Regions from separate parts of the Paenibacillus sp. cl141a genome, predicted to be linked through region 2. Evidence: riboswitches for the same ligand, from Rfam matches in the RefSeq annotation. Region 2 holds a riboswitch; each other region holds the start of a gene.
The links. Region 2 has a riboswitch for cyclic di-AMP ahead of BMX45_RS29830 (3D domain-containing protein). Riboswitches for the same ligand answer to the same signal wherever they lie in the genome.
Positions count from the first base shown of each region.

Region 1: it holds a riboswitch for cyclic di-AMP, as region 2 does, so the genes downstream of both, BMX45_RS30260 (C40 family peptidase) here and BMX45_RS29830 (3D domain-containing protein) in region 2, are expected to answer to the same signal.
Region 3: it holds a riboswitch for cyclic di-AMP, as region 2 does, so the genes downstream of both, BMX45_RS02820 (C40 family peptidase) here and BMX45_RS29830 (3D domain-containing protein) in region 2, are expected to answer to the same signal.

Region 1 covers NZ_FNZO01000020.1:36,445-41,901, reverse strand. The annotation lists gene BMX45_RS30280 (hypothetical protein) at 185-478, shown strand; gene BMX45_RS30275 (4a-hydroxytetrahydrobiopterin dehydratase) at 587-901, shown strand; gene BMX45_RS30270 (c-type cytochrome) at 1,002-1,358, opposite strand; gene BMX45_RS30265 (GNAT family N-acetyltransferase) at 1,520-2,020, opposite strand; gene BMX45_RS30260 (C40 family peptidase) at 2,667-3,140, opposite strand; cyclic di-AMP (ydaO/yuaA leader) riboswitch at 3,145-3,280, opposite strand; gene BMX45_RS30255 (hypothetical protein) at 3,627-4,454, opposite strand; gene BMX45_RS30250 (M1 family metallopeptidase) at 4,466-5,457, opposite strand, start outside.
Region 2 covers NZ_FNZO01000019.1:10,728-16,184, forward strand. The annotation lists gene BMX45_RS29820 (HD domain-containing protein) at 146-1,435, shown strand; gene BMX45_RS29825 (TatD family hydrolase) at 1,531-2,298, shown strand; cyclic di-AMP (ydaO/yuaA leader) riboswitch at 2,504-2,718, shown strand; gene BMX45_RS29830 (3D domain-containing protein) at 2,988-4,175, shown strand; gene rnmV (ribonuclease M5) at 4,361-4,906, shown strand; gene rsmA (16S rRNA (adenine(1518)-N(6)/adenine(1519)-N(6))-dimethyltransferase RsmA) at 4,910-5,457, shown strand, end outside.
Region 3 covers NZ_FNZO01000001.1:590,789-596,245, forward strand. The annotation lists gene BMX45_RS02805 (copper homeostasis protein CutC) at 1-221, shown strand, start outside; gene BMX45_RS02810 (ROK family protein) at 257-1,210, shown strand; gene BMX45_RS02815 (hypothetical protein) at 1,518-2,045, opposite strand; cyclic di-AMP (ydaO/yuaA leader) riboswitch at 2,308-2,441, shown strand; gene BMX45_RS02820 (C40 family peptidase) at 2,445-2,921, shown strand; gene BMX45_RS02825 (stalk domain-containing protein) at 3,042-4,316, opposite strand; gene BMX45_RS02830 (2Fe-2S iron-sulfur cluster-binding protein) at 4,542-4,931, shown strand; gene BMX45_RS02835 (AraC family transcriptional regulator) at 5,031-5,457, opposite strand, start outside.

The DNA of each region.
Region 1 (5,457 bases), on a different contig from region 2:
CTCATCCGTGAGAAATAAAATAACGAATCCATTCGTCAGAACGGCTCTCATGGAGAACCGGGCCCCTTTTGTGGGGCGTTATCCTATTTATCGTCAGGTCGGGCTTTTTTTTTTAGTTGTAATTTCCGGTATAATGGAAGGAAGGGAAACGAAGCTTAGTACGGTAAGGAAAGGAGTGATTGAGATGGGTGTGAAGCACGGAAGGGATTACGGCGAAATCCTCGCGGAATTGACCGAAGCCGTCGGGCGAATTTCCGACAGCTACGTTTTCTTTGAAATGGAAGCGGAGGATTGGGGCAATCTGGCCGATGCCGAGCGGAATGAGGTTCATGAGGCGTTGGCAGAGGATTTGTTCTATGCGCTGGGTACGGAGCCGGTGATTAGCGTCGGCAGCGGTGTGGTCATGCATGACCAGAATAACCATCGAATACATATTTTGATCGGTGAAGAAGAGTTGGCCTTTGTGGCTCTTGTGTAATCACTCCAGTTATCAACGGATACAGGGCAGAATAGAATAGATGACAGAAGCCCATACTCGTGTCAGTCGGCTTTACGATAGGTTTTTTTTCGGGGAGGAAGATAAAAGATGCTTTATACGCAGCAAGAAGTAGAGGCTCATCTGGAAAAGCTTGAGGGTTGGGAATTTGAACAAGGGAGATGGATCGTCAGAAAGTATACCTTCTCCTCCTTCATGAAGGGAATCGCTTTTGTTGATGAAGTGGCAGCTATTTCGGAAGCTTTCGGACATCACCCCTACATCACCATAGATTATAAAGTCGTTACGCTGCGTCTCACTTCCTGGGACGACGGCGGCATTACGGCTGTGGATATTAAGGAAGCGCAGCAGTTTAACGAGACCTATGAGAAAAGCCGTTCCAAGGACGGCAAGTCGGGACAATAGACGGGAGACGGGTCCATCCGGTCATAGCTCCCCAATATGTAAAAACACGCTTGCGCCGGGAGGTTCTCCAGGTTCAAGCGTGTTTTGCGTATAAGCTGATTTATTTTTTCTCAGCAAGGTACAGCGCGATGTTTGCGATTTCTTCAGGCTTAAGTTGATCCTTAAAGGAAGGCATGCCCTTACGGCCTTTGGTTACAACGTTGAAGATCGCGTCCGCATCCATGTGTCCGCCTACTTGATTCAAAGCCGGTCCAGCGCCGCCTTGAAGTTGGTCACCATGACAGCTGATGCAGCTTGCTTTCAGTGTGGCTTCCGCTGCGGCAGCATCCAGAGTCACTTCCGGCATAGTCGGCTTCTCTTCCTGAGCTACCTGTTCCTTGCCTGGGAGCGTAAACATCAGCGCAATAGCCAACGCACATGCGACGAAGAACAATCCGCTCATGATCCATTTTTGCATCGTCATATCGTCCCTTCTATGTATACTGCACTTTTGCACTTGTCTCCATTATAAACCAACATCCATAGACAGCATAGCCAGTTGTGACAAAAAAAGCAACTATACCGCGCACCTTCATAAAAAGTACACAAAATTGTGCCTTTTCATATAGACAAAGATTACTATTCCTCATTTGTCGGAGGCTCATACACCATGCAGTAGAAAAGGGCGTTTCCCGTCGGTGTAAGGCGCTCATACGTATCGGTAATATGAAAGCCCGCCTTTTCGTACGCGCGGATCGCGCGTTCATTCCAGGTCATTACCTCCAGGTCGATCTCATTGGCAGGCCGCCTCTGCCTCGCTTCCCGGACAATCGTCTGCATAAACCGTTTACCCATTCCCCGCCCGCACCAATCAGGCCGCATGCCGAGCCCGATCCGCGTAACCTCATGCATCGGAAATAGCTGGGCAAATCCCCATAGCGTCTTCCGTTCATCCAAAATCGAAATGTACTGTTCCCGGCGGATGACCGGATCCCCAAACTCGATCTCAAGCCCTTTCATCTGCTCCCAGGGAAGAAAACCGTAAATGTTATAGGGAGGAGGATAGGTCCAGGCGCATATTTCTTTCGCATGCTCTTCACGCATGACCACCGTGTGAAATGAAATCGGTGCTGCATCCATTGGCAAAGTCCCCCTGTCGTAGTAATTACAAATTAAATTATACCCCATTCCTCGAACATTCTAGCCGCATCAAAAAGCCCGTCCAAGAGAAGTAGGTTTCCTTTGACAGGCAAACGGATATGTATGGGCAGGAGGAGGATAAGACATCGAAGCTTGGGCAGGATTCTCCGGTCGACTTTTCATACTGAACATTGCTCATGATGCGCTCGGCACCTACGTATCGCTGCTCGTAGTAGTCCTCAGCAAGCGGTGGATGACCACGCCCCACTTATTTAATGACAAACTTGTTACTGCGTCCATTCTATCAGACAGCAAGCAAGGGTGGGAATTACTCCTGTTGAGTTTTGCTATTTAATTAATCGCATCGGCTGCCGACGCTGAAAATAAAATCAATATTTTTCCATTATGGTGTTTAATGAAGGGAGAGGAGGGTATATAAAGGGTAGAAGATGCAACGACATGAGGAAGCGATGTGAATTTGCATAATAATTTTCTTTTTTTCTCGAAAAGTGGGAACTTTTTCGTTGTCCCAAACGTTATAAAGGTATACACAGAGCAGACAAAAGAAAAAGCCGCTGGATGAGATCGGCACAATCTCATACGCCCAGGGCTTCTTGTAAAGGATAAATCGATGAAGTTCCAATAATTAATTGTAGTTCACGGCTACAGAGTTGTACGTAGACTGACTCATGACTCGCTTAGCACCTACGTATCGATTGGCGTAATAGCTCTGGCTCAGCGGACTGATAATGACACCGCGCGAGGATGAGGAATGAGCGAATTTGCCGCCCCCAACATAAATACCCACATGAGATACACCTCTGCCGGATGTGTTGAAGAACACGAGATCGCCAGCTTTCAGCTTGCTCTTGGCTACGGCCGTACCGACTTTGTATTGAGCTGCAGACGTGCGCGGCAGGCTTAGACCAAGTTTCTTGTAGATATAGCTGGTGAATCCGGAGCAGTCAAAACCATTCGTTGTGGTTCCACCTGTTTTATAAGAGACACCAATGGCTGGTTTGATTGCAGTATTTAATTTGGAATCGGCGAAAGCGCTTCCGGTCCCTAATGTGAGTGCGAGGGCCAGGCCTAGAGAAACGGCCGTTAACTTCTTTTTCAAAACAAAAAGCTCCTTCCATTGCCTGCGAGGTTAGCTTAAGGGTTCGGTTGAAGGTCCCCTATGATCCCTCTCTTGCGAGATCAATTCACCCAAAACGGATCCCCCGCTTCCCAATCATGGGAATTCGGCTCCTTAAAATGTTGATGAACCCATTCATTGATGTCTGACGTTCCAACATGCTTAACGAAATTACATAGTTCCAGCAAAAAGTTACAGTAAAGATGACAAAGTTGTTACTAACATATTCGTTATTTTAGCAGAGTATTAACAATTTGGCAAATGAGGAAAGCTCATTTTTATACAAAAAAACCTGTCCCCGTCAAGCGGGATCAGGTTTTTTTGTAATTTGGCCATCGGAAAATGTAATATTGAGGAAAAAAGAGTTTCTATTCTTTGTAAAATCAAGTCCGAGAGAGAAATGTGTCGCTTCCGATTACAGCATATTTACGAGCTTGTTCATCATAGGATGGTAACGAAATGTAACGATTAGGCATGCTGCGAGGAAGAATCCCGCCACAAATGGTATTGGGCGGAAATTACCCAAATTTGGAAAAGCCCATTTAGAAAATAAGAGGCTTGCTGAATAATCAAGCCGATCAATCCCGCCCAGAGGAGCGATGCCGAACTCAGGAGCAAAAGAATGACGCAGGCTGATCCGCCAACGGTAAGGGATAACAGCACGGCCGTGCCCAGTCGGCGGAAGAGCGCAAGAACGGAGCTGATCATGCCGGAATTGTCCGTACGGCCGAATTGCATATAGAGCAATAACAGGCGAATCAGATAGGCGTACAGAAACCAGCCGGCTGCATGAGGCAGCGCATGAAGCAGCAGAACCGGCTCATGGATCCCGTTCAGCAGGATCGGAAGGATTTTGGGCAGAATCCAGTATCCGGGCACAAAGGTAAGAACAAGTTCGATCAGATAGAATACCGTAACGGGCTTCCACAGCTTCTGCATGCCGGTGAAGAAGAATAATCCGCGCTCGCCCTTGGCCTCCTGGTGGAGGTTATAGAAGATGCCTGCCCGAATGAGCGGGGTACATACCATCCGGATCAGGAGCAGAGCGGCCAGAAGCCAACCATAGGTATGGACGGTGCCGCTTAACGATAGACTCATCTCGCCCTCGTAGAAGAATAACAGGCGACTAAGCTCGTTAGGGGCAGAATCCGGATACCGCATCAACAGGGGGACGACTGCCGATTTTACAAGCCGGTACAGGCAATATCCCCACAGCATGCGGTACAAGAACAGCAGAATGGAGACGTATAATTGGTCTTTAACACTGATCCACCCTTGGCCTGCATAACTTTTCATGTGCTCCCCCCTCACCATGACAGGCTGCCGAACAACGTCTCCACAAGCTTGGTAATACTGAGATTCCAGCGTGTGACCACCTTCGGATCCATTCCTGCCTTCATATAGTTATTGATGTGTCTATTCTCCAAAACGATGGAGTATTTCGGATCAACCATGGCCCAGGCGAGCGGGGTGCTGTACTCCAAGGTGTACGTAACTTTTCCGTCCTTGCCGCTCCAGGTTCGCTCCACCGTTTTGCCGTCCTCAAAGGCGAACACGATAGGCACATCGGTTATATCTCCGTCCTTGCTCGTAATCTTGACCGTGGATTCATAGAGCGGATGGTCTGACGTGCCTTTATTTTTGGTTTTGATTACATCGATGGCGACGTCGGCCATTTGGCTTCCATATACATATTGGTCAAAATACGATTGCCAGGAGGTTTTGCTTACTTGCTCGACGACTTTCTGAAAATCAGACGTGGTTGGGTGCTTGAACCGGTATTTCTGGGCATAGGTATGCATGATTTTCCCCATCATCTGCGGACCGACCTGCCGTTCAATGCCTTGCAGCACCAGCTTGCCTCTCGTGTAAACATTCAGCGCGTAGTTCTCGTGTGAGCTGTATTTCCAGGACTCCATCTTCAGCGGGGCAGGGGAGGTAATCGATGCTCCTTGAGCAGCGGTGTTGGAGGTAATGCCGTATTCCTTCTCCATCACTCTTTCTTCTGCATAGGTTGCAAAGGCCTCGTCCAGCCACGCTTCCTCAAATTCGTTGCTTGCGATCATTCCGTAAAAATATTGGTGGGCGATCTCGTGAATGACGGTCCGTTCGAGCTCATAACCCGGCGAATCGTTCTTGGCACCGAAGGCCGTGACCAGCGTCGGATATTCCATGCCGCCTGCACCGTTGCCCGACTCCGGCGGGACGACGATGGACAACGTGGAATAAGGATAGGTTCCGTACCATTTACCAAACGAAGCCAGTGCCGACTTGGCGGCATCAAAGTAACGGTCCCTCA
Region 2 (5,457 bases):
TAATCGAACCAATTTTCACGGCGATTTTGGATTTGTCGATTTGGAAAGCGCGATTTTACGTTATTCGACACAGTTCGACATTAGATGTCAAAAGAAGTGTTTATCGGCTAAAACCAAAGCGTGAACGAGAAGGAGATGAGATGAAATGCATTCACCCATTTCGGAAGAAAAAGTGTTTAAGGACCCCGTCCATAATTACATTCATGTGCAGGACGACATTATATGGCGGTTAATCGATACCCCGGAATTTCAGCGGCTTCGCCGGGTCAGGCAGCTGGGCACTTCTTTCCTGACCTTTCATGGAGCTGAGCACAGCCGATTCTCCCATTCTCTTGGAGTCTATGAAATTACGAGAAGAATCATCTCTCAATTCGAACGGAGAGGGTATTCGGATTGGCCTGCCGAGGAACGGCAAGTAGCGCTCTGCGCGGCGCTGCTGCATGATGTGGGGCACGGACCTTTTTCCCATTCCATAGAAGAAGCTTTTCATATGAACCACGAGGATTGGACATGCCGGATCCTGCTCGGAGATACTTGCGTCAATCGGGTACTGCAGGAGCTCGGTGCCGATTTTCCCGAGAAGGTTGCCTCCGTTATTAACAAAACCTACGATAAGCCGATTGTGATGAATCTGGTCACTAGTCCGCTGGATGCAGACCGGATGGATTATTTGCTAAGGGATGCTTACTATACGGGAGTCAATTATGGAACGATTGATATCGACCGAATCTTGCGGATGCTGCGGCCGTACCGGGATCGGGTCGTCGTGAAGGAATCGGGCATGCACGCGGTGGAGGATTATCTCATGTCGCGGTATCAAATGTACTGGCAGGTGTATTTTCATCCCGTCACCCGAAGCTCCGAAATCATCCTGCGCCAAATCTTTCGCCGGGCCAAGGAGCTGCATGACCGTGGATATGCTTTCCGGTTCATGATCGAACCGCTTCCTGCGCTGTTTTTGGGGAATATCGGCGTGCATCAATATCTGCGCCTTGATGAAGCCCTGATTCAAACGGCCTTTCTGCAATGGACGGAAGAGGAAGACCCGCTTCTTAGCGAATTATGCGGCCGTTTCATGCACCGGAAGCTCTACAAATACGTAGAAATCGACAACATCGATCTGGAAACCATCGACGGGATCCGCCAAGCGTTCCGCGCCGTGGGGCTGCATCCGGAATATGACCTGGAGATTGATTTTCCAACGGATCTTCCTTATGATAAGGTTCATTCCGATATGCCGCTTAACGAGAAACAGATTCTCCTTCTGGACCGGCATGACGAGCTGAGGGAAATCTCGGAGGTATCCGATATCGTACGCTCGATCAGCGGCATTCATAAAGGGCGGTATCATCTTTATTATCCGGAGGAGAAGGTGGGCCCGCTCCTGGGTCAAATGCCGGAAAGGATCGCCGACGTTTTCAAACAACAGCATTAAATCAGGCAAAACAGGACAACACCGTTATTACTCTTGCATTCAACCAACTAATGGAAAATAGGCGACATAGAAACGACAGGAAGGAGAGTGTGGATATTATGCTGTTCGACACGCACACTCATATGGACGCTCCCCAATTCGACGAAGACCGGGAAGCTGCAATTCAGCGGGCGCTTGAAGCCGGCGTTACGCGGATGATCAATATCGGATTTAACCGGGAGACGATCCCGACCACGATGAAGCTGGCGGAGACTTATGATTTTATATATGCAGCGATAGGCTGGCATCCTGTAGATGCGATCACCATGGAGGATCAGGACCTGGATTGGATCGCCTCTTTATGCAGTCACGAGAAAGTGGTGGCAATCGGGGAGATCGGCTTGGACTATCATTGGGATACGTCCCCCAAGGAAGTGCAGCACCGTGTGCTTCGTCGCCAGATCGGGCTTGCCCGGGAATTGAACATGCCCATTGTCATTCATAACCGGGATGCGCATGAAGATATCGTTAACATTTTGCGTGAAGAAAAAGCCTCCGAGGTCGGCGGTGTCATGCATTCCTTCTCCGGAAGCTGGGAAACGGCCAAAATGTGCCTGGATATGGGATTCCATATCTCGTTTGGGGGGCCGATTACGTTCAAGAATGCGAAGCAGCCCAAAGAGGTTTTGGCAAAGGTTCCGCTTGATCGATTATTGATCGAAACGGACGCGCCTTACCTGACACCTCATCCCTTCCGCGGGAAACGAAATGAGACCGCATATGTAAAATTGGTGGCGGAGGCGGCAGCCGAAATTAGAGGGTTGTCCTATGAGGAATTGGCCCAAATTACCACCAAAAATGCGCTGGAACGATTTGGCATTTAACGAAAACGAGAGCAAAAGTGATGAAAAAGGGAGCTTTTTCGATTAATTAAAGTTTTTTAATCAGAAAAGGCGTTGATATTACAATATTTTAACCTTTTACATGAGAAAATGTGGTTGAATGTCGCTTTACAACCTGCATACAAACAGGATATCATCTTTTCAGTGATAAGAAGCTGCGATGTGCAGGTCGCAGCCGAATATTTCATGAACCGTCTCGCTTAATCTCCGAAATTCTGGAGAACGGGGGAACCGATACTGCGGTGCATACTGGTCTGGATGCACGAAGCTGTATTTGATTTCTTTTTCGGGTCTTTGGGGTGAATTTGAAGGATCTCGCCATGAGCGGGCATCCGGATATAGGGCGTCTCTCTTACGTCCGAACCCGACAGCTAACTCCGTAAGCGAAATAAGAGGGGAAATCTCGTGCATACCATTTCCATGATTTCATTCATCAGGAAGCCACGTTAGAGCCTCTAGTACTCTTTCAATGGCTTCTTTTATTTTTGAATAATGGAGAAGGGTTCATCATACTCTTGGTAAACAGGAGGTGATGGCAGATGGACGGAAGACGGGAATTGACGCAGGGTGTAGATAGATAGCAGGGCGCCCTGTGAGAAAAATTGCTATAGTCACGTCAAATGCATTCATGCGTTTACCTAGACGGCGGGACTATGAAGGAGGATGGAATAGTGGGCATTTTTCAACCTGAAGAAACCCATGAATCACAATCATCCAGCATGTCTTACGCATTGAGATGGAAGCATGACAATTTGCGTCAACTGATGTTGCTCGGCGCCATGGGTGCCGTTACGGTATCACTTCTCATATCGTTGGTTGTACATGACCAGGCAGGCAAGGAAGTTCAGCTTGTCGTCGACGGCCGGGTCACTACGGTGGAAACACGTGGATCGTTGCTGCAGGAATTGCTGGATGAGCAAGCGATCACGTTGAGTCCCCAAGATCAAATTTCGATGCCCCTGAACGGCGCGATCCGGGACGGAGACCGAATTATTATTGACAGAGCTATTCCAGTCAACGTTACGGTAGGCAGCAAAACCAAAACCATATTTACATCCCAGGATACAGTTGATCATGTACTCAAAGAGGCTGGTGTTACGATCCAGGGTGAAGATATAGTACAACCGTCGCAAGACACGAAGCTGACCAGCAATATGAATATCCATGTCGTTCGCGTCACGAAGCAAAAAGTTAAGGAAACGGAAGACCGCGAATTCCGCGTGATCAAGACGGCCGATCCATCGCTTGAAAAGGGTGATAACCGCGTTATTCAGCGAGGCGAGCCTGGTCTTATGGTGAACCATTACGAGAAGGTCTACCACAATGGCAAGCTGGTTTCCAAGACGAAGGTCTCCCAAGAAATTGAACGCAAAACGAAGGATAAAATCATTGCCGTAGGCACGAAAAAAGTGGAGAAGCCTGTTATCGTCCAGGCGGCAGCCACCGATGTAAAAGCTACACCGGCTAAATTGTCCGGCACGAAAAAAGTAACGACCGCTAAGGCTGTGGAGAACAACGTGGTTTCCCGCGCAGGCGTTGATTTTAAATACAAGAAGGTATTGAACAACGTGTCGATGACGGCGTATTCGGCCGAGCAGCAAGGAATCGGTACGCGTACCGCATCCGGCACTCGCGTTACGGAAGGTCGCACCATCGCCGTTGATCCTAACATCATCCCGATCGGGTGGTGGGTCTACATCGAGGGCATCGGCTTCCGCCGTGCTGAAGATACGGGCGGCGCCATCAAAGGCAACAAAATCGATGTCTATTACGATTCGTTGAAATCGGCCATGAATTTCGGCCGGAAGAGCGGCCGCACCGTTTACGTGATCGGTCCGGTTAAACCTGAATTGAACTAGACGCATGAATTCCAATTTACTTTGCCATTCTAATGCTATACTATTTAGCTTATAATATATGATGATCAAGAAGAGGAATATTTCCTCTTCTTTTGTTTTGTTAAGACCGGAGTAATCAAGGCTAAACGGGTTGAACCTTAACGTTGTACAAGCCTGCTCTGCTTGGGAAGGAAGAGAATGAACGCATGATTAAAGAAGTGATTGTCGTTGAAGGCAGGGACGATACCGTTGCCATTAAACGGGCCGTAGAGGCCGATACGATCGAAACCGGCGGTTCAGCGATCAACAAACAAATCCTGAAGCGCATAGCGCTTGCCCAGGAGCGCAGAGGCATTATCATATTGACGGACCCTGACCATGCGGGTGAACGAATCCGCAAAATCGTGGATCAGGGCGTACCCGGCTGCAAGCACGCCTTCATTCCGGAAGCGGATGCTACCCGGAAAGGGGATATCGGCGTGGAGAATGCCTCGCCAGAGGCGATACGGCGCGCGCTGGAGCGGGTTCACACGTCTTTTGAGGGTGGAGAGAGCCTGATCAGTTTGGAGGATCTGCTGGAGGCGGGATTATCGGCTCACCCTGAGGCCGCGGCAAGACGGAAGGCGATGGGCAATCTGCTGGGCATCGGATACTGCAACAGCAAGCAGTTCCACAAACGATTGGCCATGTTTCAAATATCGCGGGAAGAATTTCTGGCTGCACTTGCACAGCTGGAAGAAGGGGGCGTTTAGCCAATGAGTCGGATCGAGGATATATCAACACCAAGACGGACGAAGGAGATCATCTCACGCCATGGATTCTCCTTCAAGAAAAGTCTGGGCCAGAACTTTCTCATCGATCAGAATATTTTGTATAAAATCGTGGAAGCTGCAGGACTTGATAAAGACAAGGGCGCGCTCGAGATCGGGCCTGGCATCGGTGCACTGACGGAGAAGCTGGCGCAGACGGCAGGAAACGTCACCGCGGTCGAAATCGATCAGCGCCTGATTCCTATCCTAAGGGAAGTTCTGGAGCCCTACGGGAACGTGAGGGTTCATCATGGGGATGTGCTGAAGGTGGATCTTCATGAGCTGTTCCGTCAGGATTTCGGGGACGTATCGAAGGTAAGCGTGGTTGCCAATCTGCCGTATTACGTGACGACGCCGATTCTCATGAAGCTGCTGGAGGAGAAGCTGCCGCTGGAGAACATCGTGGTGATGATTCAGAAGGAAGTAGCCGAACGGATGGCCGCTGCACCGGGAAGCAAGGATTACGGAAGTCTCAGCATTGCCGTTCAATATTA
Region 3 (5,457 bases), on a different contig from region 2:
AAGCAATCCCGAGGATACGCGAGCTTGTGGAACAAGCCGCAGGGAGCGGGCTTAAGATATTGGCCGGGAACGGCCTGAAGTGGGAAATCATACGCGATTTCATCGACCAGACCGGCGTGAGCGAGGTTCATTTCTGCTCCGCTGTCCGGTATGGCCGATCAGGGCTGAAGCCCATTGATCCGGTTGAGCTGCGATCATTGGCTGACAGCTTACATCAATAGAAGTAGCAAACCTATCGGAAACAGGTGAACAAAAATTGCAAACCGAATTGAATAAACAGCAAGAATTTGTGGTTGGCGTTGACCTTGGGGGTACGAAGATCGCGGCAGCGCTCTTTGATTCCGAAGGACAGCTGCTGAACCGGGAGCAAATGGAGACAGCCGGAGCGCGTACGGCCGAGGAAGTGGTCGCGAGAATTACGAACATGATTCGCAGCGTGTCGGGCGGCCACCCGCTTCGAGGCGTAGGCATGGCTTCGCCGGGAACGGTTAACAGCCGGGAGGGCATTGTCATTCACGGCACGAATTTGCCGGAATGGACCAACGTCCCTCTCAAAGCCTGGATGGAACGAGATCTGAATACGGAAGTACAAGTGCTGAATGATGCCAATGCAGCCGCATGGGGCGAATATGTAAGAGGTGCCGGCCGAGGGTCGACGAACATGGTTTACGTGACGCTCAGCACAGGCATCGGTTCAGGCATCGTGCTGGATGGCAAGCTGTTTCTGGGCAGCAATTCCTTTGCAGGGGAGCTTGGGCATCATATCATTGATCCCAGCGGTCCGCAGTGCAATTGCGGCAGCCATGGCTGCTGGGAGGTGTTTGCTTCAGGAACGGCCATCGGCCTGGCAGCATCCCAGCGGATGCTTACCCAGACCAGCGTTATTTCTGAACTGGCCGCAGCCGATGGAGGCGTGAACGCCAGGCATGTATTCGAGGCTAAACGTCTTCATGACCCCGTCGCAGTGGAGGTCATCGATCGTGCCGTTTATTACATGGCGCTTGGAATGGTTAACGTCATTCACAGCTTCAACCCCGATCGCATCGTGGTTGGCGGGGGTGTGAGCAGAGCAGGGGAGCTCCTATTCCCGCAGCTGCGGGAAATGACGGATAAGCTCGTCATGCCGTCCTATCTAGGAACGTACGAGATCGTTCCTGCGGGACTGCGGGACGATGTTGGCCTGGTGGGAGCCGCAGCCTTGTTCCAATAGTACATTCGTAAAGAAAAGGCAACAAAAGCCGCCCTTCAAGGGCGGCTTTCTGATTATTTCATGAAGAGAGCGGGAAACGGAGCGATCATATTTGCGTAAGCGAAGTCCGTAACTTGTGACAGGTGATAGGCGTAAACCGTAAGCCGTCATCCGTTTTCACTGGAGTCGAGTTTTTGGTTTCCTATTAGGTTTGTTTGTATCCGACAAACAATAAGCGGTTGCCCGCACTTTCCCGCCCGCCGACGGAAGCCGCCGGCTCCAAACCCGCACGCGAGGCGGCCTGCAGGCTTGGAGCCGGCGGCTTCCGCTATTCCATGTATTTTGATGCGTCGAACGTAATCATGCTCGTATGGTTGGCATGCTCGATCAGTGAGGAGAGCCTGGTCACTTCGCGTTCCTTCTTGCGCGCCTGCGCCTGATAAGCTTCCGGATCGTATAAGGCCACGTTAAACAGCGTTACGGCGCCATCTCCGCTTCCCCGGCCGTTCTGGCGCTCCAGCTTCTTGCGGGAGCCGAGATGGGCAAGTTGTCCGATATCGCTGCGCATTTGTTTGGCGAGCTCGATCGCCTCCATGATGGTCATGTCGGAGCCGTTCCAACTAATGGTCTGCGTCGTGTTGGAGATTGCCATCAGCAGATCCAGCTTTCTGTAATCCGCTGCGGCGGCTTCGATCTCTTCCGTAATGGCATCCACGCTTCGTGCAGGATACTCCGCCGTTTCCCCTTTTTCAATGATCGTGCTGCTGTTGTTCAAGCGTTCCGACATCAATTGATTCATGAGACGGTTGATTGCTGCCCGGACTGCCAAAGCTTCAGCCATCGTGATTTGACTCATAAGCGAAGGATCACCTCTTTGATTTCTTGTCTGAATATGTAAACGTTCCGAACTGCCAAAAAGTTGCATGCCCGTTCATAAAACGTCGCCGGAGGCTCGATGGAGTGTTACATAATTGTCATGAGTATGTGAGATGGCATTATGAAAATACATGAAAATTTTCAGCCTAAACGACATTGATTAACATATAGTGATAGATTTCTAGGATATTATTGACAGCATCCTTGCTTGTATACTATATTAAGAGAAGGTTACAAAATGTTAATGAATTTTGCCGAATTTCGTTTGTGAAAACGGGGGAACCGTCTTGGGTGAATTATTCTTGTACCATAGAGAGTATAGGGAACCTTCAACCGAACCCTTAGCTAACTCCGTAGGCATCGAAGGAGAGAACATATTTTGAAGAAATTTGTCATCACATTGCTTGGGTCTGCAATTATTTTTTCTTCAGGTGCCGTATCAGCCTATGCTGATCAACAACCGAATTTTCAGCATCAAGTGAAGCAATTGGTAGGAACGCCTTATAAATGGGGCGGAACAACGACAAGCGGATTTGATTGCTCCGGATTTATTCTGTATATGTTTAGAAATTTCGACTTGGATCTTCCACGCACTTCCCAGAGTCAGGCTAATGCCGGGGTTCATGTGGATCGCGAGGATCTGAGAGTCGGAGATTTGGTATTCTTCAATACAAGCGGAAGCGGCATTTCCCATGCGGGCGTTTACATTGGAGATGGACAATTTGCGCATGCTTCCAGCAGCAAGGGCGTAAGAATCAGCAAGCTTAGCGACTCCTATTACGAACCGCGTTATGTTACGGCGCGCCGTGTATTGAGTCAAGAGAACTATGCTAAACTGGTAGGAAGCGCGAGCTAATTGGAATACGCAGTTTAGAGTGCGATACATAACCGGAAAGCCTGACAAGAGATGATCTTGTCAGGCTTTCTTTTTTTTTTGAAGATTATAATTGGGGATGCTGCGAAAGGATTCATTAGATTATTCCTTTACGACAGAGGCATTCACGGCGGCTTCCATGCCATTATTATAGGAACGGAACAAGCCCAGACGCCAGAAGGCGGCACCTTTCAGACCATAGCGCTTGGCCAAGCCGAGCTTATCGTCGACGGATGTGGCGGTTTCGCTGCTTAAGCTGATGCCGAGCAGGAGCTTCTGCTTAGGAACGCCTGCCTGAAGTGCCTGCTGAATGGCTTGGTCCACCAGACTGTTGGGTTCAGGAACCTGGGCTTTAGTGCCAACCGGATTGTACTGATACGCCATGACGATGAGATCGTCGGCAAGGGAGGCCAGCGTCTTGTAATCATAGCCTTTATAGGCGCTGTTCAATGGCGGAACCGCTAAGGACAGAGCCATGTCGCTCGGCAATGCCGCTTTCAATTGCTTGACGTAATCATTAAGCAGCTTCTGCTGCTTCACGGCATCCAGTTTAAAACCGAGCCCTTCGAAATCAAGCACCACGCCGCCGAATCCGTTATCCGCCACCGCGGTTGTGATGCCCTCAATGGACTTTTGGCGTAGGCTGCTGTCGCTGAGGACTTTGGTTAATTCGCCGTTTCCGTCCAAAGCGTATACCATCAGGTACGGTTTAATCTCCCGATCCGCTGCATCCGCAACAATCGATTGCGGAGTCACGTCGCCGGCCGGCGCAGGCAGACGATACTCGTCGCCTTGAAGCGTAAACTGACCTTCCCGATCAATGCGGCTCCAGCCGAAGGCGACTGAATTCATGGATGCTACGAGATCCCGCTCTTGGAAAGATTGCAAAGCGTAAAAGGCTCTTAGATGCATTTCGCGCTGCGGCGACACGAGGGAGACCGTGCGAGTCGCCTGATTCCAGCCCACATTGACGCCGAATTGGCTGCTGAACGAGCTGAGCGGAATCAGAACGCGGCCTTCCCGCTGGACAGGGGGAGCGGCCAGCTTCACTTTTTTACCGTTGACGGTTGCGCTCGTGCTTCCCACTTGAAGCAGCACTTCCGTCGTTTGACCTTTCACCTCGCCGATGGCCTTCACCGTTTGCGTCTTGCTGTTCCACGTGATTTGAATGCCGAGCGCCTCACCGACCGTCCGGAACGGCACGTAAGTGACCCCTTTGTCTATCCTGGGAGCTGCATCGAATGTAAGCGCAACGTCATCCAGCTTTACCGAAATGGCAGGCGCAGCATGTACCTGGCCGATATGGGGAGCGGTTCCGAGCAGAGATAAGGCAAGAACGGCAGCGACGGCCGTTTTTCCTATTGGTTTATGCAGCATGCTATTGTTTTCCCTCCAATCCAATAAAATAATAGAATGATTCTCATAGAATATGGAATTTGCTCTAGCATACGCTAGTATAGCAAAATTTTCATAGAGTTCCAATTGCATGATGTCATAGAATCGATAAGAGTAAGCATGTTGATTTTTTAAACTTTCCAGTATAATAATTGAAGGAATTCATACATAACCTGATGATTGTACATTGCATAGGGGGATAAAGGCGTGTTTAAATTCTGGAAAAACAAAAAGGGCGGGAACAGTGAAGGGGAATCGTCACCTCCGGCAGCGGAAGAGAGAAGGGAAGCCGTGCCGGACCGGATCATTGAGCTTTCAGGCCGCGAGGTACAGCGGAGCGTGGCCCCTGTTCTGGGCATGACGGTGCTTGACTTGGCCGAGCGGAATGAGGTGGATTGGAACTCTTTTTGCAAAAGAGGGACATGTGCGCGCTGCCGCTGCATGGTGGTGGAGGGAATCGAGTATTTGTCCGAGCCCAATCTGGCCGAAGAACGGCGCCTGGATCCGGAAGAAATCGAAGAGGGGTACCGTCTCGGATGCCAGAGCAGGATCGAAGCGGTCGGCCCCGTCAAAATCAAGCATGCTCCATACTTTTGACGATATAGAAGGACATACAACTGTAATATATTTAAAAAGCAGGCAGCCGCCCCAATGCGGCTGCCTGCTATGTTGAAAGGAAAACAGACGAAAATTCCTTCACTCCACGGCCATTTTGCTCTGTTCTCGGAACGAGCTTGGCGTTTGACCGGTAATTTTCTTGAATAACATCGAGAAATACTTGTCGTTGCCGTAGCCGACCTGGGAAGCAACCTCATGCACCGGCATTTCGGAATCCGCCAGCAGGCGCTTGGCCTCTTCAATCCGGCGGGATATCAAGTAATTGAAGGGGGAATCGCCGACTTCTTTTTTGAACAGATGGGATAAATAATGCTGGCTGACATACATCGTATCGGCAATGTCTTTGAGGCTGATGCTCTGGGTGTAGTTGGCGTCGATAAAGTGCTTGGTCCGCAGCGCGATTTCATTCTTGCCCTTTAAGGATTGGAATTGGTGTTTAACGTCCACGATGCGATAAATCACGGTAATCAATGACATCAGCAGGTTCGTGCTCAGCGTTTCATAT